3 regions of the Nonomuraea sp. NPDC049028 genome follow, and region 2 is predicted to be linked to each of the others. Evidence: riboswitches for the same ligand, from Rfam matches in the RefSeq annotation. Region 2 holds a riboswitch; each other region holds the start of a gene.
What was found. Region 2 has a riboswitch for cyclic di-AMP ahead of ACGFJ2_RS20935 (C40 family peptidase). Riboswitches for the same ligand answer to the same signal wherever they lie in the genome.
Positions count from the first base shown of each region.

Region 1: it holds a riboswitch for cyclic di-AMP, as region 2 does, so the genes downstream of both, ACGFJ2_RS07035 (CHAP domain-containing protein) here and ACGFJ2_RS20935 (C40 family peptidase) in region 2, are expected to answer to the same signal.
Region 3: it holds a riboswitch for cyclic di-AMP, as region 2 does, so the genes downstream of both, ACGFJ2_RS12830 (hypothetical protein) here and ACGFJ2_RS20935 (C40 family peptidase) in region 2, are expected to answer to the same signal.

Region 1 is NZ_JBICTR010000002.1:146,565-156,208, reverse strand. It holds gene ACGFJ2_RS07045 (BlaI/MecI/CopY family transcriptional regulator) at 43-414, shown strand; gene ACGFJ2_RS07040 (M56 family metallopeptidase) at 411-1,367, shown strand; gene ACGFJ2_RS07035 (CHAP domain-containing protein) at 1,706-2,437, opposite strand; cyclic di-AMP (ydaO/yuaA leader) riboswitch at 2,452-2,606, opposite strand; gene ACGFJ2_RS07030 (C40 family peptidase) at 2,784-3,224, opposite strand; cyclic di-AMP (ydaO/yuaA leader) riboswitch at 3,781-3,927, shown strand; gene ACGFJ2_RS07025 (CHAP domain-containing protein) at 3,940-4,611, shown strand; gene ACGFJ2_RS07020 (four-helix bundle copper-binding protein) at 4,837-5,244, opposite strand; gene ACGFJ2_RS07015 (BlaI/MecI/CopY family transcriptional regulator) at 5,465-5,827, shown strand; gene ACGFJ2_RS07010 (M56 family metallopeptidase) at 5,824-6,774, shown strand; gene ACGFJ2_RS07005 (hypothetical protein) at 6,793-7,230, shown strand; gene ACGFJ2_RS07000 (peptidoglycan binding domain-containing protein) at 7,300-7,872, shown strand; partial or broken gene ACGFJ2_RS06995 (peptidoglycan binding domain-containing protein) at 7,784-8,077, shown strand; gene ACGFJ2_RS06990 (VanW family protein) at 8,120-8,806, shown strand; gene ACGFJ2_RS06985 (heavy metal translocating P-type ATPase) at 8,960-9,644, shown strand, end outside.
Region 2 is NZ_JBICTR010000005.1:291,925-301,568, reverse strand. It holds partial or broken gene ACGFJ2_RS20950 (RDD family protein) at 1-163, opposite strand, end outside; gene ACGFJ2_RS20945 (hypothetical protein) at 200-1,084, shown strand; gene ACGFJ2_RS20940 (amino-acid N-acetyltransferase) at 1,107-1,664, opposite strand; cyclic di-AMP (ydaO/yuaA leader) riboswitch at 1,953-2,113, shown strand; gene ACGFJ2_RS20935 (C40 family peptidase) at 2,119-3,162, shown strand; gene ACGFJ2_RS20930 (LuxR C-terminal-related transcriptional regulator) at 3,226-3,438, opposite strand; gene lysX (bifunctional lysylphosphatidylglycerol synthetase/lysine--tRNA ligase LysX) at 4,016-5,497, opposite strand; gene ACGFJ2_RS20920 (hypothetical protein) at 5,645-6,115, shown strand; gene ACGFJ2_RS20915 (type III pantothenate kinase) at 6,180-6,962, opposite strand; gene ACGFJ2_RS20910 (L-aspartate oxidase) at 6,966-9,488, opposite strand; gene panC (pantoate--beta-alanine ligase) at 9,605-9,644, opposite strand, start outside.
Region 3 is NZ_JBICTR010000003.1:417,079-426,722, reverse strand. It holds gene ACGFJ2_RS12870 (nuclear transport factor 2 family protein) at 1-229, opposite strand, end outside; gene ACGFJ2_RS12865 (glucose 1-dehydrogenase) at 232-1,044, opposite strand; gene ACGFJ2_RS12860 (MarR family winged helix-turn-helix transcriptional regulator) at 1,111-1,539, shown strand; gene ACGFJ2_RS12855 (CDGSH iron-sulfur domain-containing protein) at 1,634-2,290, shown strand; gene ACGFJ2_RS12850 (aldo/keto reductase) at 2,333-3,190, shown strand; gene ACGFJ2_RS12845 (PadR family transcriptional regulator) at 3,208-3,744, opposite strand; gene ACGFJ2_RS12840 (MDR family MFS transporter) at 3,801-5,249, shown strand; gene ACGFJ2_RS12835 (DUF5302 domain-containing protein) at 5,297-5,497, shown strand; cyclic di-AMP (ydaO/yuaA leader) riboswitch at 5,663-5,797, shown strand; gene ACGFJ2_RS12830 (hypothetical protein) at 5,978-6,721, shown strand; gene ACGFJ2_RS12825 (alpha/beta hydrolase) at 6,847-7,692, shown strand; gene ACGFJ2_RS12820 (hypothetical protein) at 7,808-8,179, opposite strand; gene ACGFJ2_RS12815 (roadblock/LC7 domain-containing protein) at 8,198-8,572, opposite strand; gene ACGFJ2_RS12810 (hypothetical protein) at 8,602-9,483, opposite strand; gene ACGFJ2_RS12805 (roadblock/LC7 domain-containing protein) at 9,487-9,644, opposite strand, start outside.

The DNA of each region.
Region 1 (9,644 bases), on a different contig from region 2:
CAAGTAGCATGAAAACAAATCGCGGCAGGAGGCCACAAGAAGATGCGGACGTTGGGCGACCTGGAGTCGGTGATCATGGACCGGATGTGGTCGTACCACCGCCCCGCCGCGGTGAGAGACGTGCTGAAGGATTTGCGACAGGATCGCGAGATCGCCTACACCACCGTGATGACCGTGATGGACAAGCTCTACAAAAAGGGCCTGCTGAAGCGCGAGCCGGTGGGTAAGGCGTACGTGTACAAGCCAGTCGGCACCAAGGAGTCCTACACCGCCGAGCTGATGCGCGAGACGCTGGCCAGCGGCGGTAACCAGGCGGCCACGCTGGTTCACTTCCTTGAGCGGCTGACCCCGGAGGAGGCTGCCGCGCTGGAATCCGCCCTTCAGGTGTTCCCGGCGCACACCCGTCGATCATGACGGTCGCCCTGGTCCTCGTCGTCTACGCCGTGGGTGCCGCCACGGTGTTGCCGCGACTGCTCGTCAAGGCCGCCTGGGCCGAGCGGGCCCCCCGATTGGCGATCTCCATGTGGCTGGCCGCGGACATCTCCGCGGTCCTCTCGGCGGTGATGGCCGCGCTGAGTGCCGCGATCCCCGGCGACGCGGTCGGGCACGGGTTGGCCAGGCTGTTCGAGGTGTGCAAGCAGTTTCTCGGCCACGGATCCGACGTCGACGTGGCCTCCGCCGGATTCCGGCTGGCCGTCCTGGTCAGCGGGTTCATCACCGCACGGACTGTGTTCTGCGTGATCAGGGTGCTGCTGACCTCACGGCGCGAGCGTGCCCGGCACTCGGAGATGCTGAGCCTGCTGGGCCGGCGTGACGGCGAGTTGGACGCGGTGGTCCTGGAGTACGACGAGCCGCTCGCGTACTGCCTGCCCGGCAGGGCGAACAAGGCCGTGATCACCACGGCGGCGCTCCACGCTCTGCCGCCCGAGCATGTGGCCGCGGTGCTGGCGCACGAGCGAGCCCATCTCCGGGGACGCCACCATCTTCTCCTTGCCCTGGCTGAAGGCCTGGCCAAGGCATTTCCTGCTCTCCCGCTGTTCGCAACGGCCAAAGCGGAGGTGGCCCGCCTGGTGGAGTTGCGGGCCGACGATGTGGCCGCGGGACAGCATCCGCGCCTGCACCTCGCCGCGGCTCTGGTCGGTCTGGCCACCGGGCGGGTGCCCGCGTTCGCGCTGGGCGCTGCAGGCGAGAACGCGTTGAGCAGGGTGCGCCGCATGCTCAATCCGGCCGCGCCGCTCCACCGCCGCGAGCGGCTGGTGGGCACGGTGGCCGTCACCTTGTTCCTCGCAGGACCGGCGGCTCTGGCGGTGTTTCCGGGGGTGAGCGCGCTGATCGCGCATCATTGCCACACGCTCTCGCTGCTCTGAGCTCAGGCGTACAGCAACTCCTGATCGATCACGAGGGCCGCGGTGACGCCCTGACCGGCGGCGATGATCACCTGGCCAGCCGGGGAACGGCATGGACGCCCGCCTGGCCATGTCGCCGGCCGCGAAGACTCCCTTCACCGAGCTCTGCCCGAACTCGTTGACCTCCACCAAGCCGTCCTCCAACATGGCGCAGCCCAGTTGCTTCGGCAGGTTGCTGCGCTGGCGGACACCCGACCCGCAGCGACTGGTAGCCGCCACCGAGGACGGCACGGTCTATGGGCCCAAGAACGGCGGGCCGGACTTCACCGTCGCCTTCCGCCCTGCGAGATCATGAACCGCTACGCCATGATCGAACGGTGACGGCCGGCATACCGCTGCTGCCTGCCTCTGGCAGAGCTTCGACGTCTCACCTGCCTGACCACGACGGCAACGCAGAGCACGCCCGCGAACACGACCCCAGACACCGCGATGCTCTCCGTGGAGGCCGTCGGCAGGACGACATCGGTCTCCTGCGCCTTCCCCGCCGCCTGCACGACCCCTTTCCGGACCAGAGGCGTCCGCGGGTTGCCGCCCGTCAGGACGAACGTCTCACCCTCCCCGAACTTCTCCTTGACCTTGCGGGGAAGGCCGTAGCCGACGACCTTGCTCTGGTCCCTGTCCTTGCGCTTGAGCCACACCTTGTCGACGTTGGCCTCGATCGTGGAGATCTGGTCTCCCTGTACCTTCTCGACGATGCCCGCATGGTCGATCCGCTCCACATCGCGTGACCCGCTCCAGTCGTAAAAGACGATGGCGCCGGGCTCCGGCTTGTCACTCCAGGCGTCCTGCTCCTTGAACCACTTGGCGTGGTCGACGGTGTAGGCGAAATCCCCCACGTACTTCTCGACGCCCGCCTGGTTGGCGGCCCAGGTAATGAACATGTCGCACCATGGGGCGGTCTTGAAGTAGGGGTCGCTGTTGTCCACGTTGGCGTAGTACCAGTTACCGAACTTGCTGTAGCCGTCGGTTTTCTCGCGATAGCCGAGATTTTTCTGGGCAGCGTCGAGCAGCCCGTCCACAATGGATGGCATAGGTCCGGGGTTTGACCCTTTCTCCTAATGGCCTACCGGGTTAGCTGACGGGTTCGGGCCAGGAGATGACGCCCTACCGCCGCATCCGTGGCGGATTCACCCCATGCGTGGATCGCTCCAGGCTCTGGTTCCCCGGTTCCCGCGGCGCGGGCCTCGGCACCAGCCGGCCGCCTCCACCGCGAAGGCAAGTCACCGGCAAGTACGAAGGACTGTAGTAGGTAGAAAGGGTGACTGGTTACCGAAATGAGATTTTTGGCATAAAAGATCTATCCAACGCAGACCGACCAATACCGTGCGCTACACGTTGTTATACGCAAGGCAAGCACCGCAGCGGGTCAACGCGTGATCACTCAATCACCCTCACCACGCCTGCGAGATTGCGCGTGTGGACGGGCACCAGTTTGACGACGTCCCCCGCCTGCGGGGCTTGGATCATCTTTCCGTCGCCCCAGTAGATCGCGGCATGGGAAATGTAGCCCGGGTTGGTGGGGTCCAGCCGCCAGAAGATCAGGTCACCCGATCGCATCTGGGAAAACGGGACCCGGGGTCCACTGGCGAACTGCTGATGCGTCACCCGCGGCAGCCGAATACCCGCCCTGCCAAAGGCCCACTGGATCAGGCCGGAACAGTCGAAGGCGTCAGGTCCCTCGGCGCCCCAGACATACGGGGCGCCCAGTTTGCTCTTCGCCGCCGCGCACGGTCGGCTTGGGCGTGTAGGCCCGGAAGGTCGATGGTTCCACCCCCACCGTTCCCACCCTCCTACCGCCGAGCGGTATCGCCGCCGCATCGACGATCTCCATGGAGCTCACACTTTTGCGTACTCGAACCCGCTCGATCATTTGTTCAGGCAGCGGACGATTCGCGACCACAAGCAGGTGTGGCTCCCGCAGACGGTCGAGGGCCGCCACAACAGGCGGTTCAGGCGCCGGCGAGCTTTGCCCGGCTTCCCGGGTCCAGCCCGAAGACGCCGGGGCGGCTTCGCCGGTCGCTCGTAGTCGACGAGGGCTAACATCCCCGCCATCAGCGTTGCAACCACGAGTCCGGCCACGAGGTACACCGCTCGGGGCAGCACGCTACTACGGTTCATAGTCACTGCGACATTATGCACAACCCGAACAGCGACACAGCGGCCCACGCTCAGGCACGGCACCACGCCGTGGTAAAGGTAAAGGATTAATGGCTGAACCCTAGGCCACACAGGGCCTTCGGGTCGGCTTCCAAAGGTTTCGCTTGCGCTGGCCATTTGGCTTGCATACCTTTACAGGCCCAAGGCCGCAGCGTTCCGATGGTGGCCTGTAATGCCGAGACCGCGTCTCGTCTGCACCGGCGTTGTGTGCAGATCGCAGCCGCGGCCGCCGAGTCCGCTTTCTCGCGGAGCCGGGGATCCACTTTCTTGGGGTGAATCGGTGCGCCCGTCCCAACGGGGCTCCGTAGGGCACTTCCACGCCCGAACCCGTCAGCTAACCCGGTAGGCGGCATGGAAGCAAGGAGCCATTCCCCGCATGTCCAAACACCTCTTGCCGAACTACGGCAGGTCCGCCCGTAAGCACGGCCTCACCCTCGCCGCAGCGGCCGTGGCCAGTGCACTCATCACCAGTACGCCCGCCTTCGCCAGCGACCACGCCAGCGAGACCCAAACTGGCGTCTCGCGGTCTGCGACTTCCTCCCAGCCCCAGCGCCAGGTCACGGCGGACGCCGTGCTGAAGCTGGCCCAGCAGCAGGTGGGGACGACGGAGAACGCCAGCGGCGGCGGCACCCGATTCCACAGCTGGTACATGACTTCCCCCAGGGCCCAGGAGACTCTGGCCCGCGACGGAGGAAGCCTTCAGGCCTACGCCAACGCTCCGTGGTGCGCCATGTTCGTCTCTTGGGTCGGTGAGCAGACCGGCGTTAGGCCGACGATGGGATGGGACGCCTATACGGTCACATGGGCGCGGTGGTTCAAGAACAACGGACGCTGGGGCACCCTTGCCAAGCCCGGAGCCGTCGTTTACTACGCATGGGGCGGCGACAAGAGCATTACTTCCATCGACCACATGGGCCTGGTGAAGAAGGACAACCGCGACGGCACCATCACCGCGATCGAAGGCAACACCGGCAATGGGAAGGTCGAGGAGCGGGTGCGACCCAAGTCCGACGTCGTCGGCTATGGCTATCCGCAGTACAAGTCCTGACATCAGGGAAGCCGTCGCTTCGGCAATTGCTGTAAGAGAGCTGCTATGCGGTTATCCGCGCATCAGCATTAGCGGCCGATCCTACTATGTCATATAGTGAAAAGTCGGCTGGCTGGTCCTCCCGGGAGGGGACAACCGCAGCCATCCGTTCGGACGTACTCGGCATTCGCCCCCGTGATGCCGGGCACGTCGTCCTAGGAGATCGACTTCCGGTCGTGCCGAGGCCTAGCCGAGAACCCCAAGCAGGTCCCGGCAAGCGCGTTCGCAGTCACGGCAGGCCTGTGCACAGATGCCACAGTGGGCGTGCTTGGTGTGCCGCCCGCACTCGTCGCCGCACGCCTTGCATGCCTGGGCGCAGGCTTCGAGGACCACACGCGTCATGTTCGCGTCATAGCCCGTGTGCCGCGAGAGCACGCGCGCAGTGGTCTCGCAGATGTCCGCGCAGTCCAGATCGCTGCGTATGCATTTGACCATTTCGGCCACCATGTCCTCACTCAGGCAGGCGTCCGCGCAGGCCGTACACGTTTGAGCGCACCGGAGACACTCTTCGATGCATTTCGTAAGCTTCGCCTGGTTGACATCACCAAGGTCCTTGGGGTAGGCGGAGAGCATCTCCCCGACTTGCAACGTCATCTCTCGTCCTCGCTTTCGCTGCACCGGCCACCGCGACGGCGGCTCAGACCTCCGTTACCCATCCCCCCGCGCACGTAACACCTCTCCCACTACACGAAGCAGTAGATAGTCGACCGCTCCGGACGGAGATGAATGCAGGGAGACGGGCCACATCCGAGCAGCAGTCTTCGCGCCGTCGCCAACCATCGCTACTATGATGGATAGGATTAGGAGGGGCGGGATGGCGCGCGGTCTTGGTGAGCTGGAGTCCGCTGTCATGGGCCACATCTGGTCATGCGACGGCCCTGTGTCTGTTCGTGAGGTGCTTCAGGCGCTGCAGCGCCGCCGGGTCCTTGCCTACACCACGGTGATGACGGTCATGGACAACCTCCACAAGAAGGGCTTGTTGCGCCGCCACCCATCCGGCCGGGCCTACCTGTACGAGCCCGTGATGAGCCACGAGGCTTACAGCGCCCAGATCATGCAGGAGGCCCTGGCCAAGGGCGGCAACCAGGCCATGACGCTCGTCCATTTCCTGGAGCGGCTCACCCCTGAGGAGCACGCTGCCCTCGATGCCGCCATTCACCGAAGCGACCAGCAGTGATCGTCGAGGGCGCCCTTGTTGCGCATGCGGCGATCACGGCATGGGGACTGCCACGACTAATCATGCGCAGCCAACGGCTTCGCGACTCTCCCCGGCTGTCGATCGCCGCGTGGCTGGCCGGCTGTGCATCGGTGATCGCGTCGGGAGCCTTGGCCGGGCTGCAGCTCGCCTTCCCCGCCCACGCCATCGGGGACGAGGTCGCCGCGCTGATCATAACCTGTGGTGAGATGCTGTCGGGTCATGTTTCTCCGTTCACGGCCCGCCCGCTGGCCGCGCTGGCGGGCCTGTCCGTCGCCGGCGGCATCGCCATCAGGGTCGGCTGGGCCAGCCTGACCGTGCTCTGGACCGGACGGCGTTGCCGAATCAGGCACCGGAAGGCTGTCCGGCTGATCGGACGCGAGCGGCAAGAGCTCGGCGCGCTCGTCGTCCAGCACGACGAGCCCGCTGCCTATTGCGTCCCAGGCCGCCGCGCTGTGATCGTGATCACCAGTGGAGCACTCGCGGCGCTTGATCACCGTCAGGTGGCTGCGGTGCTCGCCCACGAACGGGCCCATGTGACCGGCCGTCATCACCTCCTGCTCACGGCCGCCCAGGTCGCCGCCAAGGCATTTCCCGGACTTCCCGTGTTCGCCGCGACGGGAACCGCGGTGCCCCACCTTGTGGAACTGCTGGCCGATGACGTCGCCGCACGGAAGCATGCGCGCGGCGTAATCGCGTCGGCGCTGATAGCCGTCGCCAGGGCATCCACCCCCGCGGCCACCTTGGGAGCCGGCGGCGAGTCGACCGTCACCCGTGTCAAGCGCCTGCTCAGCCCCGTCACGCCGGCCTGCGGGCGCGACAGAGTGCTTGGCATTCTCGGTGTCAGCGGGCTGTTGGCGGCGCCGGGGTTCGCGCTGATCGTCCCCTCCTTGATCACCTTTCTGATTTCCTGCCCGGTCATCGGGTAGTCGAAAGGACCTCTCGCGATGCGTATCTGGACCAGGAGACAGTGGCTCGTTGGATTCGTGGCCGGGTGCGTCACCGCAGTGATCGTCGGCGTTCCCACCGGGATCATTCCCACCTCGTACTTTTCCCGCATGACGCCGGTGTTGTGGTGGAACTACCCGGTGTGGCTGGTCACCGCGATCCTGAGCGGTCTGATCGTCGCCACCTATGTCGCCCCGGTTCAGCCCCCGCCGAGCCAGCAGAAGAAGACGCTGAGCGGAGGGTTGCTCTCTGCCTTCGCCGTCGGCTGCCCCATATGCAACAAGCTCGTCGTCACCGCTCTCGGGACGAGCGGCGCACTCACCTACTTCGCTCCGGTGCAGCCTGTACTGGCGATCGCCTCGGTGTTCATGCTCGGCGAGGCGCTCCGCCGCCGGATGCGCGCCCTCAAGATTTGCCCTACCTACTATGAATGTTAGTAGAGCGGGCTACGCTCTTCCCATGCGCGATCCACGGCTAGGGATGTCAGCCTACCGTCCCGCGACGCCATGAACCGCTCGACGAGCACCCAGCCAAGCCCGCCGGTGTCCCGGAGCGGCTCCCGGCGTGCCCTGCGGAGTCGGCGGGCCCGGTTGGCCGTCGTCGTGACCGCCGTCATCGCCGTTCCAGTGCTGGCTTACGCCCTGCCCGCCATCGCGCTTGCCGGAGAGGTTCCGCCGGGCACACGTGTCGACAACGTCGACATCGGCGGTTTGTCTCCGGCCGAAGCCCGCTCCCGCTTGGAGCGGGAGTTCGGCAAACGGACCGCGCTTCCGCTCGCGCTTGTCGCGGTCGGCAAGACCAGACGGGTGACTCCCGCCGACCTGGGCCTGGCCTTCGATGCAGAAGCAACCGTACGGGCCGCCCTCGACGGCGCGACCACGCCGGCGGGCATCCTCCGATCACTCTTCGGCAGCCGTCAACTCCAGCCAACGGTCACCGTGGACGAGCAGCGCCTCACCACCAAGCTCGCCGACCTGGCCAAGAGCATCGATGCCACGCCCCGCGAGGGCACCGTACGATACCGCGGGCTCGAACCTCAGGTCGTACGGCCCAAAAGCCGGACGCGCTCTCGACCGTGAAGCCGCAGGGAGAGCCATACGCGCGGCCTTCACCAGCAAACGCCAGTCAGTCGACCTGCAAGTACGTGCGCTGCCCCCTCAACGCCCCAGGGACGCCTCGTTCAAGATCTCGAACGGCAAGCCGCAACTCATCCACGCCCGCGTTGGACGCGGTATCGACGTCAACGCCCTTGGCACGGCGATCTCCGCCACTCTGGCGGCGGGCGGCCGACGTGTGGACGTGCCCGTCGCCCAGACACAACCTCGGGTGACCACCGAGGCGGCCAAGAAGCTCGGCATCAAGGAGAAGGTCAGCTCCTTCACCACCCGCCATCCCTGCTGCGCGCCACGCGTGACCAACATCCACCGCATCGCCGACATCGTCGATGGATACGTGGTCAAGCCCGGCGAGACGTTCTCGCTCAACGGCCTGGTCGGCAAGCGGGACAAGGCACGCGGCTTCGTCGAGGCACCCATGATCCTTAACAACCGGTTCGTCAACGACGTCGGCGGCGGCGTCTCGCAGTTCGCCACCACCATGTTCAACGCGGTGTTCTTCGGCGGCTTCCAAGACGTGCAGCACACTCCGCACCAGTACTACATCTCCCGATACCCGGCCGGACGTGAGTCCACGGTCTCCTTCCCCCAGCCCGATTTCCGCTGGCGCAACGACTCCCCGTACGGCGTGCTGATCAAAACCTCGTACACGGGCACCTCGATCACCGTCCAGTTCTGGAGCACCAAGCGCTACGACATCGAGTCGCAAAGCTCATCCCGCTACCAGGTCAAACCCATCACCACGATCACCGACTCCGGCCCCGAGTGCATCCCGATGGGCGGCGCCGAGGGCTTCACCATCGACGTGTGGCGCATCTTCAAAGAGAACGGCAAGACCGTACGCAAGCAGCAGTTTCACACCGTGTACGCCCCCGAACCCCGCCTCACCTGCACTTAAGGGCTCTTGGGGTGGTCGGTGCGATCCGCGGCGTGGAGTCGGCGAGCGCCATGACTGGGCGTGAGCCTCAGTCCGGAGCCAGGAAGAGTGAATCTACGATACGTGATAGGAGAGTGCCTGCCGGGCACCCTCCGGTGTGAAGGAGGCAGGCCCGTGACAGGTCCCATGCATGCCCACCACGATCATCACAAGGGCTCCCGCACCGCGATCCTGGACGTAAGCGGCCTCCAGTGGGCGTCGGAGCAGAACGCCGTGGCCGCCCGGCTCGGCCGCCGGCCAGGCGTGCTCGACGTCGAGGTGAATCCGGTCGGCCAGACGGCGACGGTGGTGTTCGACCCGTCCCGGACGTCGCTGGCCGACCTCCGGAAGTGGGTGATCGAGTGCGGTTACCACTGCGCCGGGCAGGCGGTGCCGTCTCACATCTGCGACCCGATGGCCGAACCCGGCCAGCCTCGTCAAAACATACCGGGGAGCCACGCAGCGCCCGCACACGTAGAGCATCAGGCAGAACACGGCGACGGCCGGGAGCCATCCTCTCCGCACGAGATGATGGGACATGGCGGGCACGCCGGCATGTCGATGGCCGCGATGGTGGCCGACATGCGCAACCGGTTCCTGGTGGCGGCGCTGCTGTCGGTTCCGATCGTGGCGTGGTCGCCGATCGGCCGAGACGTGCTGGGCTTGAACCTGGCGGTGCCGTTCGGGCTGCGCATAGACGTCTGGGCGTTGCTGCTCAGCCTGCCGGTGATCTTCTATTCGTGCTGGATCTTCTTCGACGGGGCAGTGCGGGCACTGCGGGCGCGCACCCTGGACATGATGGTGCTGGTCGCCGTCGCAG
Region 2 (9,644 bases):
CGATGGCCACCACGATGCCGTAGAGCGTCGGGCCCATCAGGCCGGTCGTGACGCCGGTCGCGGAGTTGTAGCCGGCGAGCAGGATGGCCCCGAAAACGAGACCGATCACCCAGTTCGCGATGCCGAAGATGACACCGTCGATGATCCTCGCCACGAGCCGCTGCCACCACTCGGCGAGCGGGGCCGGGGCGCCGGGCGGTTGGACCCCGTGCGGCTGCGGCTGCCCGTAGCCGGGCTGCTGGCCGTACTGGGGCTGCTGACCGTAGCCGGGCTGGCCGTACTGCTGCTGCTGACCGTAGTCCGGCTGGCCGTACTGCTGCTGGCCGTAGCCGGGTTGCGACGGCTGCTGCTGGCCATAGCCCGGCTGGGACGGCTGCTGCTGCCCGTAACCGGGCTGCTGGCCGTAATTGGGCTGCTGGCCATAGCCGGGCTGCTGGCCCGACGGTGGCTGCTGGCCGTACTGCTGCTGGCCGTAGCCGGGTTGCGACGGCTGCTGCTGCCCGTAGCCCGGCTGGGACGGCTGCTGCTGCCCGTAACCGGGCTGCTGGCCGTATCCAGGCTGGGATTGCGGTTGCTGACCGTAACCGGGTTGCGATTGCGGCTGCTGACCGTAGTTGGGCTGGCCGTACTCGGGTTGCTGACCCGAAGCCTGCTGCTGACCGTATCCGGGTTGCTGACCGTAGCCGGGCTGCTGGCCGTAGTCCGGTTGCTGACCGTAGCCGGGCTGCTGCCCGTACTGCGGCTGTTGTCCGTACTGCGGTTGCTGCGGCTGCTGGCCGTAGCCCGGCTGCTGCTGACCGTACTGCGGCTGTTGGCCGTAGCCCGGCTGCTGCTGCCCATAGTTGGGTTGCTGACCGTAGGCGTCGTCCGCCCGGTAGCCAACGACCGTCGCATCCGGGTCGGGCTCGCCATAGGGACGGCCCGTGTTGTGATGTCCGTATTCAGATCCGCCAGGCGCAGAGTTCTCGCCGGATTCGTCCTGTGGATACGGCGGCTGTCCGGTGCTCACCGTGTCACCTCGCTTCGAGTGCGCATGTGGCACGTGTCAGGACACATGCCTGTGCTGCCCAACGTATCGACATAGGTATCAACAATCACCTTTCCCATTAGTCAAGGTCCGCGTCACCCGATGTCAGGTGGAGAAGCATGCGGGTGTTCCCCAGGGTGTTGGGCTTGACGTGTTCGAGGTCGAGGAACTCGGCGACACCCTCGTCGTACGAGGCCAGCAGCTCCGCATAGACCTCGGGTGAGACCGGAGTGCCCTGTACGGGGCGGAATCCATGCCTCGCGAAAAAATCCACCTCAAAAGTCAGACAGAAAACCCGGCGCAGGCCGAGTTCCCGGGCCGTTTTGATCAAGGAAGAGACGATCCGGTGCCCGATTCCGAAGCCTCGGAACTCCGGATCAACGGCCACCGTGCGAATCTCCGCGAGATCCTCCCAAAGCACGTGCAGCGCGCCACAGCCGACCACTTGGCCGCCGCGCTCGGCGATCCAGAACTCCTGCACGTCCTCGTACAGAGTGACGGTGGCCTTCTCCAGAAGCCGGGGCCCGGCGCCCGCGTAGGTGTCGACCAGGAGACGGATCGTCCTGACATCCGGCGTGCGAGCACGCCGGACGACGACTTCCGTGTCCGGGACTGTCACTTCGGCGACCTGCTCCATGGGTCTCCAGCGTACAGATCCGATTACGGCCTCCCCGTAACTCTGACGTCTCTCCCATCTCATGACATCTCGTGGTTGATCGAGCACGATGAGGGATCCCTTGGCCCTCAGGCTTCCATGCCTTGACGAACTTGGTGCAAAAAGGACATAAAGTTTGTCCTGCACCGGCAAGCACGAGATCACCTCGTGACCCTTCGGTTGTGAAACCTCTACAGACTTGGCAGTTCTGGTTGAGCACGAACCCGGAGTGCACTAGTGTCCAGCGACGATGTCACCCACGCGAGCCAGCGTGGAGACGCGCCCAATCCCCGTAAGGGGAGCCGGGGACCCGCCGGTGGCGACCTCATCCCGACGCCACCACCCATGGGGTGAATCCGAGCGAGTCGTTCGGTAGGGCTGCTCCGGCCCGAACCCGTCAGCTAACCCGGTAGGCGCCGATGAGAGGAGCTGGTTGGTGAAGCAGACCCGCGATCGCGAGACGAAGCCGGCGGGCGCTCAGGCCCGCCCTTCTGAGCTCCGGAAGATCCCCACCCGGTTGGGTGTCATCGCGGCGACCATCGCCACCCTCCTCTTCGCCGTACCCGTCGGCTCCGCCGTCGCCGATCCCAAGCCCTCGCTGAAGGACCTGTCCAAGCAGGCCGAGGAGCTCCACACCCAGATCGAGACGCTGAGCGAGGAGTTCAACGGCCAGCGGGAGAAGCTCAAGACCGCCAAGAAGTCGGCTGAGGCGGCCAAGAAGACGCTGTCCACCAGTGAGGCCGATCTGGCCGCGAAGCGCGCCAAGGCCGCGCTGCTGGCCCAGAACGCCTACATCAACGGCGGCTTCGGCCAGGCGCTGGCATTCGGCACCTCCGACGACCCCGAGAGCTTCCTCGACCGGGCGGCCACCACTTACGCGCTGGAGCAGCAGCAGGGCTTCGAGGTCAACCAGGTGACCACGGCCAGGCAGGCCGCCGAGCAGGCAAGGGCCAGCGCCAAGACGCGCATCGACGAGGTCGAGAAGATCGTCGAGGGCCTCGGCACCAAGCGCGACAAGATCACCAAGCTCGTCGCCAAGGTCGAGAGCAGTCTCTTCAAGCGGGCGATCGGCGAGGCGGGCCGTCCCGGCACCCGGGCCACGCGGGTCGACCTGCCGGTCATCGGCGCCGGCAAGGCCGCCACGGCCGCCAGGTGGGCGCTCACGCAGCAGCTCAAGCCGTACGTCTGGGGCGCCGAGGGGCCGACCTCGTACGACTGCTCCGGCCTCGTGATGGCGGCCTACCAGCGGGTGGGCATCTCACTGCCGCACTACACCGGCGACCAGTGGACGGCCGGACGGCACATCTCCAAGGAGGAGCTGCGCGCCGGCGACCTGGTCTTCTTCTATGGTGACCTGCACCACGTCGGCATCTACATCGGCGGCGGCATGATGGTCCACGCGCCGCAGACCGGCGACGTCGTACGCATCGCGTCCATCGCCCGCCGCCCGTTCGCGGGCGCCGTACGCATCGCCGACTGACCTCCGGACACCACGACAAGCACTCTGACAGCTGGGGCCCGGGCGGCTGGGCCGGTCGAACGGTCAGATGAGCTGGCGGCGGGCGGCCCAGGCCACGGCCTCGATCGCGGTGGCGACGCCGATGCGGTCGCAGATACCCCGAAGTCTCCGGCGTACCGTGCGTCCACTGATATCCAGTCGTCTGCCAACCCGATCAACCGTGACCCCCTTGGCAAGCTCCGCCAGCAACGCCAGATCCGCGTGGCTAAGCTCGACGCTCTCAGTGAGCACATACATCGGGAGCCCTCCCCCCAACAGCAGAACTCGAGACGTCTATGTCCGAGCAGAGCTGCAGCTCGTCTCGCAGACGGTAAACGCATTCTGGAAAGGTCGTCAAGCCAGCGGATACCGCCCTCTGACCATCGCCATTGACATGATCGGCTGTATGTGAAGTACTCGCCATATGTCGGCACACTTCGGGGCCCGATGAGGGATCACAGGCGCCCTTACAACGGCTCCAGCCCGCTCCCCAAGAGCGCCGCGAACCTGCTGAGCGCCGAATCCGTAAAACGCGAATATTCTTCGCATTCAATATGCGAAATATCGGAAATGTGGCTGCTTAGGGCAGTCTTTTGTACCCCCGCGCCGCCGGGTCAGCAGCGCCCGCCAAAGACCATGAACGGTTCATGCGCCAGAGGGAGAAGCCACTCGGCGCAGGCGGCCGGGAGATGCCCGCTCCCCGCGTTAAGGGACTGGCGAACGCCGCCGCCCGCGTTCTCCTACTCGCCGCAGGAGATCGGGCCGCTGTCAACCCGACAGCGGCCGGTACGGCCCGGCGTGGGAGCCGGGCCGACACTCTTCGGCGGCAGCCGGGTCAGTGGGTCGGCTTGACCAGTGGGAACAAGATCGTTTCCCGGATGCTCTTGCCGGTGAAAGCCATGATCATCCGGTCGATCCCGGCCCCCATGCCACCCGTGGGCGGCATGGCGTACTCCAGCGCCTGCAGGAAGTCCTCGTCCAGCTGCATGGCCTCCGGGTCGCCCCCGGCGGCCAGCAGCGACTGCTCCACCAGGCGCCGGCGCTGCTCGACCGGGTCGACGAGCTCGGAGTAGGCGGTGCCCAGCTCGGTGCCGAACCCGATGAGGTCCCACTTCTCGGTCAGCAGCGGGTTGTCGCGGTGCTGGCGGGTCAGCGGGGAGGTCTCCAGCGGGTAGTCCATGACGAACGTCGGCTGGATGAGCGTGTGCTCGACGAGGGCCTCGAAGATCTCCTGGACGAGCTTGCCCTGGCCCCACTTCGGGTCCCAGTGGATCTCACGCCCGTCGGCGAGTTTCCGGACCTGCTCCAGCGGGGTCTCCGTGGTGATCTCCTCGCCGAGCGCCTCGGACACCGCCCCGTACAGGGTGATGCGCGGCCACTCGGGGATGCCCAGGTCCACCTCGACGCCGTCGTGGACGACCACAGAGGTGCCCAGAGCGGCCACGACGGCCTTCTGGTACATCCGCTGGGTCAGGTCGGCCATGTCGTTGTAGTCGAGGTAGGTGCCGTACGCCTCGATCATGGTGAACTCGGGGTTGTGCGTGGAGTCCGCGCCCTCGTTGCGGAAGTTGCGGTTGATCTCGAAGACCTTCTCGATGCCGCCGACCACGAGCCGCTTCAGGTAGAGCTCGATCGCGATGCGAAGGTAGAGCTCCATGTTGTACGCGTTGATGTGGGTCTTGAACGGCCGGGCCGCCGCGCCGCCGTGGATCGGCTGCAGCATGGGCGTCTCGACCTCGAGGTAGCCCTCCTCGTGCCAGAAGTCGCGCACCGCGCGCACCGTGGCGCTGCGGACGCGGGCCATCTCCCGGGCCTCGTCGTTGACGATGAGGTCGACGTAGCGCTGGCGTACGCGGGCCTCGGGGTCGGTGAGGCCGACGTGCTTCTCCGGCAGCGGGCGCAGGCACTTGGCGGTGATCTGCCAGCGGTCGGCCAGGATCGACAGCTCGCCGCGGCGGGAGGTGATGACCTCGCCCTCCACACCCACGTGGTCGCCCAGGTCGACGTCGCGCTTCCAGGCCGCCAGCGACTCCTCGCCGACCTTGTCGAGCGAGATCATCACCTGCAGGTCGCCGCTGCCGTCGCGGAGTGTGGCGAAGCAGAGCTTGCCGCCCACGCGGTTGAGCATGACGCGGCCCGCGACGCCGACCTTGTCACCGGTCGCGGTGTCCGGGTCGAGGGCCTGGTATTTCTCCCTGACCTCCGCGTTGGTCGCCGTGCGGGGAAAGGTCACCGGGTAAGGATCGACGCCCTCACTGCGAAGGCGGTCGAGCTTCTCCCTCCGGATGCGCATCTGCTCGGGAAGTTCGTCGCTCACAGCATCAAAGAGTAGGGGATATGGCGAACTGCAAGGGCTCGTCACCTCTCTGCAGGGTGACTGCAAGAGCTCTCCCGTACCAATGACACATCGAGCTCAGGGGGGAACCGGCAAGGCGCCGGCCCAGGGGGAGCTCAAGGAGAGATCATGATGAAGAAGCTCGCGACCGGCCTCGCCGCCGTCGCCGCCACGAGCGCGCTGGCCTTAGCGCTGCCCTCGGCCGCCAGCGCCAGCACCGCGGACTCCGACTCCTGGGGCCCGGTTTACTCGCAGCACTACCAGGCCAAGGCCTCCGGCTGGGTCAGTGTGGACTGGAACGACGACGACCACGAGTCGAACACGATCACCGTCAAGGGCAAGCTCTGGGACCTGGACCACCGCAGCTACGACGAGGGCGGCAAGTGCGCGTACGTGAAGTTCCAGGCCAGCGACTTCGACGACAACTGGTCGACGGTCTACACCAAGAAGTACTGCGGCTACCCGGCCTTCAAGCGCTTCTCCTTCGACAGCGACGACGTCTCCAGCCTCCGCGTGAAGGTCTGCCAGATCGACCTCCACGGCTCCTACCCGCGCAACTGCGGCAGCTGGAGCGACCTGTACACCGGCGACTCCGAGTAACCGGCCAGGTAGCGACAGTCCACGAACGCAAGCGGCCCCCTCACCCGAGCGGGGGGCCGCTTGTTCATGTCGTGTTCCGGTTGTAGATCAGCCGCAGGCCGATGAGCGTCAGCCACGGCTCGTGCACGTCGATCGAGCGTGACTCGCCCACCACCAGCGCCGCGTGCCCGCCGGTGGCCACCACGGTCACCTCGTCGGGGTCGTCGGCCAGTTCGGCCGTCATCCGCTCCACGATGCCGTCGACCTGGCCCGCGAAGCCGTAGATGATGCCGGCCTGGAGCGCCTCGACGGTGTTCTTGGCGATGACCGAGCGCGGCCTGACCAGCTCCACCTTGTGCAGCTGGGCGCCCGCCGCCGCCAGGGCGTCGACGGAGATCTCGATGCCGGGCGCGGTGACCGCGCCGATGTACTCGCCCTTGGCCGACACCGCGTCGAACGAGGTCGCGGTGCCGAAGTCGACGATGACGCAGGGGCCGCCGTACTGGTCGATGGCCGCCAGTGCGTTGACGATGCGGTCGCTGCCGACCTCCTTGGGGTTGTCCATGCGGACGGGCACGCCGGTACGTATGCCCGGCTCCACGATCACCGCGGTCACGTCGCCGTAGTAGCGGCGGCACATCTCGCGCATCTCGTTGAGCACACTCGGCACGGTCGAGCAGATCGCGATGCCGCTGACATCGGCTCCCTTGAGCAATGGAGACTGGGCGAGCAGCCCTTGGAGCACGACCGCGATCTCGTCGGCGGTGCGGCGGGCGTCCGTGGCCAGCCGCCAGTGCTCGATGACTTCCTCGCCCTCGAACAGGCCGAGCACCGTGTGCGTGTTGCCGACGTCGATCGTTAGCAGCATCGATTACCCCCGTAGATCCAGTGCGATGTCGAGGGCCGGCGCCGAGTGCGTGAGCGCTCCCACCGCAAGGTAGTCAACGCCAGTTTCGGCCACAGCACGGGCCGATTCCAAGGTCAACCCTCCACTAGCCTCAAGCTTCGCCCGATTTCTCACGATGTGGACGGCTTGGGCGGTCTCCTCGACCGTGAAGTTGTCGAGAAGGATCTCCTCGGCGCCTTCTTCGAGCACCGGGCCGAGCTGGTCGATCCGGTCCACCTCCACCTCGATCGGCAGCTCCGGATAGCGCTCTCTCACCGCGCGGAACGCCTCGGCCACGCCGCCGGCGGCCACCACGTGGTTGTCCTTGATCAGCGCCGCGTCCGACAGGGACATCCGGTGGTTGACGCCGCCGCCGCAGCGCACCGCGTACTTCTCCAGCGCCCGCAGTCCGGGCAGCGTCTTGCGGCTGTCACGCACCCTCGCCCGGGTGCCGCTGACCGCCTCGACCCACCTGCCGGTCAGTGTCGCGATGCCGGACAGGTGCGTGAGCAGGTTGAGCGCGGTGCGCTCCGCCGTCAGCAGGCCCCTGACCGGGCCCTCCACGGTCATCAGTACGTCGCCCGCCCGGACGCGCTCGCCGTCCTTGGCCCGCCGCTCCGTACGGGCCGCGCCCAGCCGGACGAACACCGCCTCGGCCACGGCCAGCCCGGCGACGATGCCGTCCTTGCGGGCCACCACGTCCGCGACCGCGCGCTGCTCCGCCGGAATGGTGGCCAGGCTCGTCACGTCGCCCGCCTCCTGCAGGTCCTCGGCGAGCGCCCGGTCGATCAAGGCGTCGATCTCCGCCGGATCCAGCCCGGCGGCGGCGAGCTCCTGCGCCAGTCGCGGCGGCGTGGTGTCGCCGTGCGGCGTGTACGTCATCTGGGGCCCCTCCTCGGTCAGGGTCACGTCCAGGTGGCCCAGCCAGTCATTGTCGTCTCGGTCGGGGAAGTCCTCGCGCCAGTGCGAGCCGCGGGTCTCCAGCCGGGCCCGGGCGGCGCCGACCAGCACGGTGGCGACGGTCAGCAAGTTCGTGGCCTCCCACGACTCCGTACACGGCTGGACCTGGACCGGGGTCCAGCGGGCGTCGCGGAGCGCCCGCGCCGTCTCCGCGAGCGACTCGCGGCTGCGCAGCACGCTCGCTCCCCCGCTCATGCGGGCCTGGACCTTGGTACGGATCCGCGGGTCGGCCAAGCCCGTGGCCGCCCGGCTCGCGACCACCTCGCCCGGCACCTCTTCCGGCTGCACCGACGCGTGGATGTCCGCGGCGATGCGTTCGGCGAAGACCAGGCCCTCCAGCAGCGAGTTGGACGCGAGCCTGTTCGCGCCGTGCACGCCCGTGCACGCGACCTCGCCGCACGCGTACAGGCCCTCGATGGAGGTACGGCCGTGCAGATCGGTCCTGACCCCGCCGCTGGCGTAGTGGGCGGCCGGGGCGACGGGGATGGGCTCCGTGGCCGGGTCGATGCCGTGCTCGCGGCAGACCGCGTAGATCGTGGGGAAGCGGGTCTTCCACCGGTCCGCGCCGAAGTGGCGGCCATCGAGGAAGACGTGGCTCTGCCCGCTCTCGCGCATCGTCCGCATGATGGCCTTGGCGACGACGTCGCGCGGCGCCAGGTCGGCCAGCTCGTGCACGCCGTTCATGAACGCGCGGCCCTCGTGGTCGACCAGGAAGGCGCCCTCACCCCTGACCGCCTCGGAGATCAGCGGCTGCTGCCCGGTCGACTCCTCGCCGAGCCACAGCACCGTGGGATGGAACTGGACGAACTCGATGTCGCGTACCACGGCCCCCGCCCTGAGCGCGAGCGCGACGCCGTCGCCGGTGGAGACGACGGGGTTCGTGGTGGCCGCGTACACCTGCCCCATGCCGCCGGTGGCCAGCACGACCGCCCGCGCGTGCACCGCGCCCACGCCGTCGCGGGCACCCTCGCCCATGACGTGCAGTGTCACGCCCCTGGCCCGGCCGCGCGCGTCCGTCAGCAGGTCGAGGACCAGCGCGTGCTCGATGACCTCCACCGCGCCCGCCCTGACCGCCTCGGCCAGCGCCCGCTGCACCTCGGCCCCGGTGGCGTCGCCGCCCGCGTGCACGATCCTGTCGCGCCGGTGGCCGCCTTCCCGGGTGAGCTGGAGCTCGCCGTCGGGGGTCCGGTCGAACCGGGCGCCGCGCTCCATCAGCCGCCGCAGCGCGCCCGGCCCCTCGGTCACCAGCGTCCGTACGGCCCGCACGTCGCACAGGCCCACTCCGGCGATCAGCGTGTCGCTCAGGTGCTCGTCGGGACTGTCGCGCGGGTCGAGCACCGCCGCGATCCCGCCCTGGGCCCACCGGGTCGACCCGGACGAGAGTACGTCCTTGGTGACGACGAGGACCTTGGCCGCGGGATCCAGCTCGGCATAGCGCAGGGCCACGGTCAGCCCCGCGATGCCGGAGCCCACGACGACCACGTCCGCCTCGGCGATCCAGCCGGGATCGGGGGCCGTCAGTCGGAGGGGAATCGCCGGTGCACTCATGGAGTCTCCTCATTGAGGCGATTTCGTCAACATGACGATAACCCACGGGCGAAGGTGGTGCCTCCGGGGGGTGGCTCAGTCCTCCAGGTACGCGTAGAGCTGTGGCGATGCCTCTGTCAGGCCGGATCGAGCGACATGACGGCGTTGTCGATCAGC
Region 3 (9,644 bases), on a different contig from region 2:
CCGTGTCGCCGTATTCCCGTACGGTGACGTCCGCCCAGCTCATCTCGTGCGTGACCATGCCGCCACCGCGGTAGCGCGCCAGCCACTGGTCCTTGTTCAGGATGAAGCCGAGCGGCCCCACCAGGGTGAAGTCGGGCACGGCGAGCGCGTCGAGCGCTGCGGTGTCGCCGCGGCGCTCGGCCTCCATCCACTGCCTGCTGAGTTCGTCGAGTCGCTGGTCGATGGTCATGATCAGATCTCCTGTCTCTCCATAGGCTGGCCCTGGCGGTACATGCGCGGGGGCTTGTTGCCCGCCGCCTGCCCGCCGTCGATGGGCAAGGTCACTCCGGTGATGAACGACGACTGGTCGGAGCAGAGCCACACGACCGCCGCGGCCACCTCTTCCGACCGGCCGATGCGCCGCATGGGCGTCGACAGCCCGGCCAGGCGCTGCGCCTCCTCGCCCGCCGCCTCCAGGTGATGGGTGAGGATCGGGCCGGGGGCGACCACGTTGACCCTGATGCCCTGGTCGGCGTAGTCGAGCGCGGCCACCTTCGTCAGTCCGATGATCCCGGCCTTGCCCGCCACGTACGCGCTCAGGCCCGAGTGGCCCTGGAGCCCGGCGAGCGAGGCCATGTTGACGATCGACCCGCCACCCGAGGCGAGCATGGCCCGGATCTGGTACTTCATGCCGAGGAAGGTGCCGCGCACGTTCGTGCGAATGCCCCGGTCGAACTCGTCGGGATCGATGTCGGCCAGCGGTGCGGGCATCGGCCCGTCGGTGGCGTTGTTGAAGGCCGCGTCCAGCCGGCCGAAGGTTTCCAGCGCCCGCTGGACCAGCCGCTCGCTCGACGCCGCGTCACCGACGTCAAGGGATACGGCCAGCGCTTGCCCGCCGTCGAAGCGGATGTCCGCGGCGACCTGTTCGACCGCCTGCGTGTCGCGGGCGCCGAGCACCACGGCGGCGCCGGCCTGGGCCAGGGCGCGAGCGGTGACGGCACCGATGCCGCGGCTGGCCCCCGCCACGACCGCGACCTTGCCATTGAGGGAAGGGTTTGGCTGCATGCCCTTGACGATAGATATCGAAGCATTAGATGTCAAACGATTAGATGGCACGCTAAACTCGGCGGCATGATGCCACCCTTCCGGCCACCGATCGGCCTGCTGCTCACCAACACCGCCAGGACCGTGAGCCGGGCCTTCGACGACGCGCTCGCCTCCGTCGGCGGGTCGGCCCCGGTCTGGCAGATCCTCATCTCGATCAAGTCCCGGCAACTGGGCAACCAGCGCGAGCTCGCCGAGGCGGTGGGCATCCAGGGGGCGACGCTGACCCATCACCTCAACGCGATGGAGAGCGGCGGCCTGCTGACCCGCCGCCGGGACCCCGCCAACCGGCGCGTCCACGTGGTCGAGCTGACCGAGGAGGGGGAGCGGTTGTTCCACCGGCTGCGTGAGGTGGCGATGGCCTTCGACACCCGCCTGCGCGTGGGCCTCAGCGAGGAGCAGACCGCCTCGTTCGAGGAGATTCTCGCCCAGCTGGCGCAGAACATCCGCGACTAGACAGGCGGCCAGACCGGCCTCAGCCTGCGGGTTTCGGCCGATGCCTGCCGGGAAGCATGGTCCACGGCCCCCCGCCCGCGGGAGGTGGAGACGTATGCGCATCGAGGTGACGCCTGACGGTCCCTACGTGGTGACCGGATCGGTCCCCATGGCCAGGCAGGTCATCGGCGGCGACGCGATGGGCCAGTCGACGAAGTGGATCCAGGGCGAGGAATATCCGGTCGCGGAGTCGTACGAGCTCTGCCGCTGCGGCCGTTCGCAGAACAAGCCCTACTGCGACGGCAGCCACGAGCGGGTCCGGTTCGACGGCACGGAGACCGCCTCGCAGCGGTCATACCTGGGGCAGGCGGAGGAGCAGACCGGGCCCGAGCTGGCGCTCACCGACGCGCCCGCGTTCTGTGCTTTCGCCCGCTTCTGCGATGCGGACGGGCAGGTATGGAAGCTCCTCAAGATCCCCGGACAGGGCGAGACCGCCGCGCGACAGGCCGCGCACTGCCCGTCGGGCCGGCTCACCGCCTGGGCGTCTCGCGCGCCGATCGAGCCCGAGTTGCCGCCGTCCATCGGCATCGTCGAGGACGAGGTGGCGGGCGTGGGCGGGCCGATCTGGGTACGCGGCGGCATTCCGGTCACCTCGGCCGACGGCCAGGACTACGAGGTACGCAACCGGGTCACGCTCTGCAGGTGCGGAAGCTCGAGGAACAAGCCGTTCTGCGATGGCTCGCACGTGACCATCCGCTTTGCCGGCGCCTGACCCCGGTTCGACCTGACTCCGCGGCATGAGGAGGATGGGTTCATGAACACACGATCTATTGGCCAGGCCCATGTCGGCGCCATCGGGCTCGGCGCCATGCCCATGTCCGTAGCGGGGCACATGCCCGACGAAGCCCAGTCGATCAAGACCATCCACGCGGCGCTCGACGCGGGAGTCACCCTCATCGACACCGCCGACGCCTACACACCGTCGGCCGACCAGGTGGGTCACAACGAGCGGATCGTGGCCAAGGCCCTGGCGAGCTGGAGCGGCGACACCGGCGACGTGCTCGTGGCCACCAAGGGCGGCCACACTCGCATAGAGGGTGGCGGGTGGCAGGTCAATGGCCGGCCGGACTACCTGGCCGAGGCGTGCGAGCGCTCCTTGAAGGCGCTGGGGGTGGAGGCGATCGGGCTCTATCAGCATCACCGGCCCGACCCCGCCGTGCCGTACGAGGAGACGCTCGGCGGCCTGCGCGACCTGCTCGACGCGGGGAAGATCCGGATGGCGGGCATCTCCAACGCCAATCCGGAGCAGATCAGGCTCGCCCACGAGATCCTGGGCGGGCGGCTGGCCAGTGTGCAGAACGAGTACTCGCCGAAGTTCCGGACCAGCGAGCCGGAGATCGACGTGTGCGCGGAGCTCGGGGTGGCGTTCCTGCCGTGGTCGCCGCTGGGCGGCATCAGCTCGGCGTCCGAGCTCGGCGGCAAGCACACGGCGTTCGGCACGGTGGCGGCGGCGCGGGGCGTGTCGCCGCAGCAGGTCTGCCTGGCCTGGGAGCTGGCGCGCAGCCCGGTGGTGATCCCCATCCCGGGGGCCAGCAGGCCGGAGAGCATCATCGACTCGGCCGCCGCGGCCGACCTCGTCCTCACCGCCGAGGAGCTGTCCCTGCTTTCTTAGCTGGACGCTTCTTAGCTCTATAGCAAGTGGGCTGGGGCCGGCTGGTCGGCCGGCTCCAGCCCGCGCAGCTCGGCCAGGGTCTCATCGGCCCAGGCGAGCGCCGAACGGCCCTGTGTGAGGCCGAGGTTGAGCGCGTACCGGCCGAGCCTCGACCCGTCCTCGGGTTTGCACTCCAGGACGGCCAGCCGCTGCTGGAACCCCGCCCTGATGCGCTCGACCACCGCGATGGCCGACTCCCTGTCGAGCAGCGGAAGCAGGAACGCCTGGAGGGCCACCTCGCTGCGTATCGCACCGACCGGTTCGTGCTCGACCAGCCAGGAGCGCACCTGCTCCGCGCCCTCGGGCGTGATCGCGTACATCTTCCGTCCGCGCGCCCCCTCCGACTCGACCGCCACCAGCCCGTCGGCGGCCATCTTCACCAGCTCCGGGTAGATCTGCGTATGCCCGGCCTGCCAGACGTGATTGAGCGACCGCTCGAAGGATTTCGCCAGGTCGTAGCCGCTGGCCGGCCCCTTGGCGTCGAGGAGCCCGAGCAGCGCGATCCGTAGGGACATGTCGGCAAGCATAGCAAAGTGTTGACATGTCAATCCTTACATGTCACTCTCCACACGTGAATACTGACACGAAGCGCAGAGGCGATGGCCTCCTGCTGGTCGCCGTGCTCGGCGGCATGTTCTTAGGAATGCTCGACCAGACGATCGTCGGTACGGCCCTGCCGCGGATCATCACGGAACTGGGCGGCGTCGATCTCTACACCTGGGTCGTCACGGCCTACCTGCTGACCTCGACCGTGACCGTGCCCCTCTATGGAAGGCTGTCGGACCAGCACGGCAGGAAGCCGCTGCTGCTGATCGGCATGTCCGTGTTCCTCCTGGGGTCGGCGCTATGCGGGGTGGCGCAGGACATGACGCAGCTCATCCTGTTCCGCGCGTTGCAGGGCTTGGGCGCGGGCGCGCTGCTGCCGCTGTCGATCGCCCTGGTGCTCGAACTGTTCCCGCCGGAGAAGGGCGGAGCCCGGGTGCAGGGCGCGATGGGCGGAGTGATGGCGCTCAGCTACCTCGCCGGGCCGTTCCTGGGCGGGCTCTTCACCGACCACGCGAGCTGGCGCTGGGCCTTTTATGTGAACGTGCCGATCGGCCTGGTGCTGATCGCGATCATCGTGCTGCGCCTGCCGCGCCGGCCGGGACATGGCGGCGGACGGCCCGACTACCTGGGCATCGGGGTCTTCACAGTTGGCATCAGCTCGCTGCTCATCGGCCTGACCGAGAAGGGGCTCGACGGCCACACCTGGACCAGCGTGCCGGTGATCGGGCCGATCGTGCTGGCTCTGGTGTCGCTCGTGGTGTTCGTGGTGGTGGAGATGCGGGCCGAGGCGCCCATCATGCCCATGCACCTGTTCCGGAACCGTACGTACACGCTGGTCAACGTGACCTCCTTCTTCACCGCCTTCTGCATGTTCGCCGGCGTGGTGTTCCTGCCGCGCTACTTCCAGGAGGCGCTCGGCGCCAGCGCCACCGAGTCGGGGCTGCGGATCTACCCGCTGACCCTGGCCATGGTGGTGGGCAGCATGGTCGTGGGCGCGCTGATCAGCCGGACGCGCGTCTACAAGCCGTGGCTGGTGGCGGCGCCGTTCCTGCTGGTCGTGGGCACGCTGTTGTGCGCCGGTCTGACGCTGGACACGCCGCCCTGGGTGCTCGTCGGGTGGATGGCGCTGATCGGCCTCGGCATGGGCCCGATGCTCTCCGGCCTGACCGTGGCCGTGTCGAACTCGGTGCCGCCCCAGTACATGGGTACGGCCTCGGCCAACCTGACGTTCTTCCGCCAGATCGGCGGCTCGGTCGCCCTGGCCCTGGCCGGCACCGCCTACACCTCCGTCATCGCCACCGAGGCGCCGCTGCACGGACTGGCCGCCGCGCACGCCTCGGCCGCGGCCCTGGTCATTCCCTCGCTGGGGGTCGCGGGCGCCCTCGTGGCGCTGGTCGCCCTGATCGCCATGCCCGGTGTGCGGATCGACCGGGAAACCCCACAGCCCAAGGTCGAGGCCAGTTTCGCGTCCTGAGCGCCGTCATGCGAAGCTGTCCTTGTCCCCAACACCAGGAGGTCCTCATGGCGGAAACACCGGAGCCGGAAGTCGACGAAACTCCCGAGGACGAGATGAAGCGCAAGTTCCGCGAGGCGCTGGAGCGCAAGCGTAACCAGCATGCTGACTCGAGCGCGGGTGGCAGGGGCAACGACCCTTCCAAGATTCACGGCGCTCACGGGCCCGCCGCCAGCAAGCGTTCTTTCAGGCGGAAGAGCGGCGGTTGACCTGAGCTTTTCTGGGGGTACGGCATGCCGTACCCCCCTTTTTTCTTGACCCTCTAGGTAGATCTTCGCCCGTTTCATGGGCTTATGTTTGCCTTTGTCCGGTTCGGTACCTATAGTTCATGGAGTTACCAGCCGGTGACTTTGGGGCTTCAACAGGGGAGTACCAACCGGCAGGCGCCGAATCCCGCTCGCGGGAACCGGGGAACCAACGTTCCTTAGGGGTGAATCCGACCTCGGTCGGTAGGGCATCTCCACGTCCGAACCCGTCAGCTAACCCGGTAGGCGAGATGGAGAGGACACCTACCGCATGCGTAACCCCCGCGTCGTGCCGCCAGCCCGCGTGTTGTCGTCCGCAGACTGACCGGCGCCTTCCCCCCGCTCTTCCACGCTCCGCGTAGCGACCGTTTGGCGTCTTGCCCGGCTACGCCCACCTTTCACGAGCGCGATCCCCTTTTCCCGTATAAAGGACTTCACTGCTTCATGTCTGTTCGCTCTGCTATGCTCACCGCCGCCCTCGTAGGCGCGATCTCCATCAGCGCAGGCACCGCCGCACACGCCGACACCGGCAACGACAAGAAGGTCCTGCTCAAGGGCAAGACCACCGCGTCCTACTTCTGGGACGACTCCTCCGGCCGCGCCGGGGACACCGGGCTGCCGGCCAGCGGCAAGCCCATGCAGAAGGGGCTCGCCGCCAGCCCGAGCTGGCCGCTCATGACCGAGGGTTACGTCGTCTACAAGGGCAAGAAGATGCCCTTCTTCGTCGGCGACCGCGGTCCGGGCGTGCCGTCCTCCAGCGGCGTCATGCTCGACCTCGACGCCAAGACTTTCGCCGCCCTGACCGGTGGCCGCTTCAACTCCAGCACGCTGGGCGTGGACGGCAACGGTGGCGCGGGCCACATCAAGATCGACTACGTCATCACCAAGTGGGGTAGCGGTCCGGGCAAGAAGAACTACCCGCAGCCCTTCTCGACCGGTGCGTACGCCGTCGTGGACCGCAACCCCGCCAAGCCCCCGAAGATCGTGGCCGAGGGCGACAAGCCCGCCGCGGTCAAGCCCGCTCCCGCCAAGGCCGTGCCGGTGGCCGCCAAGAAGGCCGACAAGGCTGAGGAGAAGATCGTCGAGTCGAACGCCATCGGTGGCGCCGCCGCGGCGGTCGCGCTGGCGATGTTCGGCGGTGGCGTGACGGTCGGCCGCGACCGGATCCGCAAGCTCGTCCGGCGCTGACAACCGTCAGGTCCGAAGACGGTCTTGCTGACGGCCGTCAGGTCCGGAGCCGACGGCCTTGATGGTCGTCGGTTTCGGAGCCGGCGGTCTTTGCGTCGCGGGAAACAGAATGTCATTCTGACCTCGTGACCACGCTTGCAGCCGCGAACGGCATCGAGATCGCGTACGAGACCTTCGGCTCACCCGGCGGACGTCCCCTGCTCCTCATCATGGGGCTCGGCGCCCAGCTCATCCACTGGGACGACGAGCTCTGCGAGCTCCTGGCGGAGCAGGGCCATCACGTTGTCAGATTCGACAACCGTGACTCCGGACTCTCCACACACCTGCACGACGAGGGCGTTCCCACACTGGGGACGTCCTCTTCGTATCTGCTGGACGACATGGCCGACGACGCGGCCGGGCTGATGGACGTCCTCGGCTGGCCCGCCGCCCACGTCGTGGGCGCCTCGATGGGCGGCATGATCGCCCAGACGCTCGCCATCCGGCACCCCGAACGGGTCCTGACCCTTACCTCGATCATGTCGACGCCCGGCCCGGACGTGGCCCCGCCCACGCCGGAGGCCAGCGCGGTGCTGCTCGCCGCGCCCCCGACCGATCGGGACGCCGTGCTCGCCCAGTCCTTGAGGACGTGGGCGGTGATCGGCTCGCCCGGCTTCGACATGGACCGGGAACGCATCCTCCGGCTGTCCGGCCAGGCGTACGACCGGTGCTTCGACCCGCCGGGCACGACCCGGCAGCTGGCCGCGATCATGGCCTCCGGCGACCGCACGGAGCAGCTCGGCACGCTGGGGATCCCCGCCCTGGTCATTCACGGCGAGGCCGACCGGCTCGTCCCGGTTGCCGCCGGCCACGCCACGGCGGCGGCGATTCCAGGCGCCACGCTGCTGACGTTCCCCGGCATGGGCCACGACCTGCCCCGGCCGCTCTGGCCGGACATCGTCGGCGCCATCACCAAGCTCACCACGAGCTGACGCACCAGGAATCAGGCCGGTCAGGGATCAGGCTGTTCAGGGACCAGGCTGTTCAGGGATCGGTGGAGGTCGGTGGCTCGTGTCCGCCGCGCCCGGACGCGAGCCACCGGATCTCTCAGACCTCCAGCTTCTCCTCGATCCCGCGGAGCTGGTGCCGGGCCAGGGCCAGGTTGGCCCGCGCCCGGTCCAGGGCGAGATAGAGGAAGAGCCCCTTGCCGCCGCGGCCGGTGATCGGCCGGATGATGTGGTACTGGCCGCCGAGCGTGATCAGGATGTCCTCGATGGAGTCCTTGAGCCCCAGCGAGTCCATCGTGCGCAGCTTGGCCTTGACCACCTCCGTGTTCCCCGCCGCGGCGACCTGGAGATCCAGGTCCTTGGAGCCGCCGAGCGCCCCCAGCGCCATGCCGCTGCCGTGATCGACGATCACCGCGCCGAGCGAGCCGTCGATCGTCATCATCTCCTTGAGAGAGACGTCCATGCTGGCCATGCCTTCCTCCGTTCAAGCTCAGTGAATCCGTGCTGAGATGGCGGCCACGCTGGCCGCCGTCTTGCGCCCCTCCAGCCGGAGCAGCCCGAGATTGGTGCCGGGCTCAGCCAGGACTGCGAGGACGATGGTGGGGCCCGCCGCGTAGAAGGCGGCGAAGCCGGCGGTGCCGGAGATGAGCGTCTCCTCCAGTACGCCCTGGCCGGTCATGATCGTCATTCGCCTGCTCAGCGCGAGCAGCGCCGCGGACAGCGCGGCGACCTGCTCGCCACTGTCGTCGGCGTTGTCGCAGGCGATGCTCATGCCGTCAACCGTGCAGGCGACGCTCCCGCTGATGTCCGGAGTGCGCTCGCGCAGGAGAACCATCTCCCTGAGCACCTCTTCACGCAGCTCCACCGGTGGCCTCCTTTGCGGGCGGGGGAACCTCATGTCAGCTCCTCCAGCGCCTTCTTCAGGCGCATCAGCAGGGCCAGGTCCGTGGGGTCCGCCGTGACCGGCGGGCCGAGCGGCAGGCCCGGGGTGCGGGGATCGTGCGGCGGTCGTTGGCCGGCGGCCACGCGCCCCCGCTGCGGCAGCGCCCCCTGCCCGTCTCCGGCGGTCTTCGCCCTGTGCTCACCGGTCTTCGTCGCGCTCTCTTCCGGGGCGCGCGTGGTGGTGGTCGGCTCCACGGGCGGTGCCAGCAGCCCGGCCGCCGCCATCCTCCGTACGGCCAGCAGCACCGAATAGCCGGACCTGCCGATCCGCTTGGCCAGGTCGAGCGGTGTCGCCTCGGCCCCGGCCCCGGTGAGGACCTCCCACTGGACCGAGTCCAGAGTCACCCCGCTGCCCGGCAGCCACTGCGCCGGCCGTACCGGAGCCGTGTCCAGCTGCGCGGACGGCCAGATCTGCGCGAGATAGGCGCGGCGGCGCGCGCACTCCCGCAGCAGGCCCGCCACGTCGAAGAACCACTGCCCGCCCAGCCAGTGCTGCTCGCCCGGCCGGAATTTCGGCCGCGACCCGCCGGCCGGCAGCAGGAAGAACGCGGCGTCCAGGACGGCCCCGAGCACGCAGTACTGCAGCTCGCCCAGCGTGACGGGCCCCTCCTCCAGCAGGCGCGCGCAGCCCCCGTCGGCCTGCAGCCTGCGCAGCGCCGTCTCCGGCAGCCGCCCGCGCGCCGCCAGCAGCCGCTCGACGCCGGGGGTCTGGGCGCACTCCATGTACGTGACCCGGCCCTCGCTGAGGAAGATCGTCCCGGCCCGGCCCACGCGGAGGGCGCCCGTGGCCCGTTCACGGGCTAGACCGGTCAGAAGCGTGTCCAGCGGTGCCATGGCTCAGGTGAGCAATTGGCGGGAGATGTTCAGCAGGCGGTATCGCGCCAGGGCGAGATTCGACCGTTCCAGGTCGAGGCGCAGGTAAATGACGAGCGGCCCCTCGAATACCGTTTCGAGGAATCTCAGTAAATGATGGCCTTTGTCGGTAGTGACCAGCA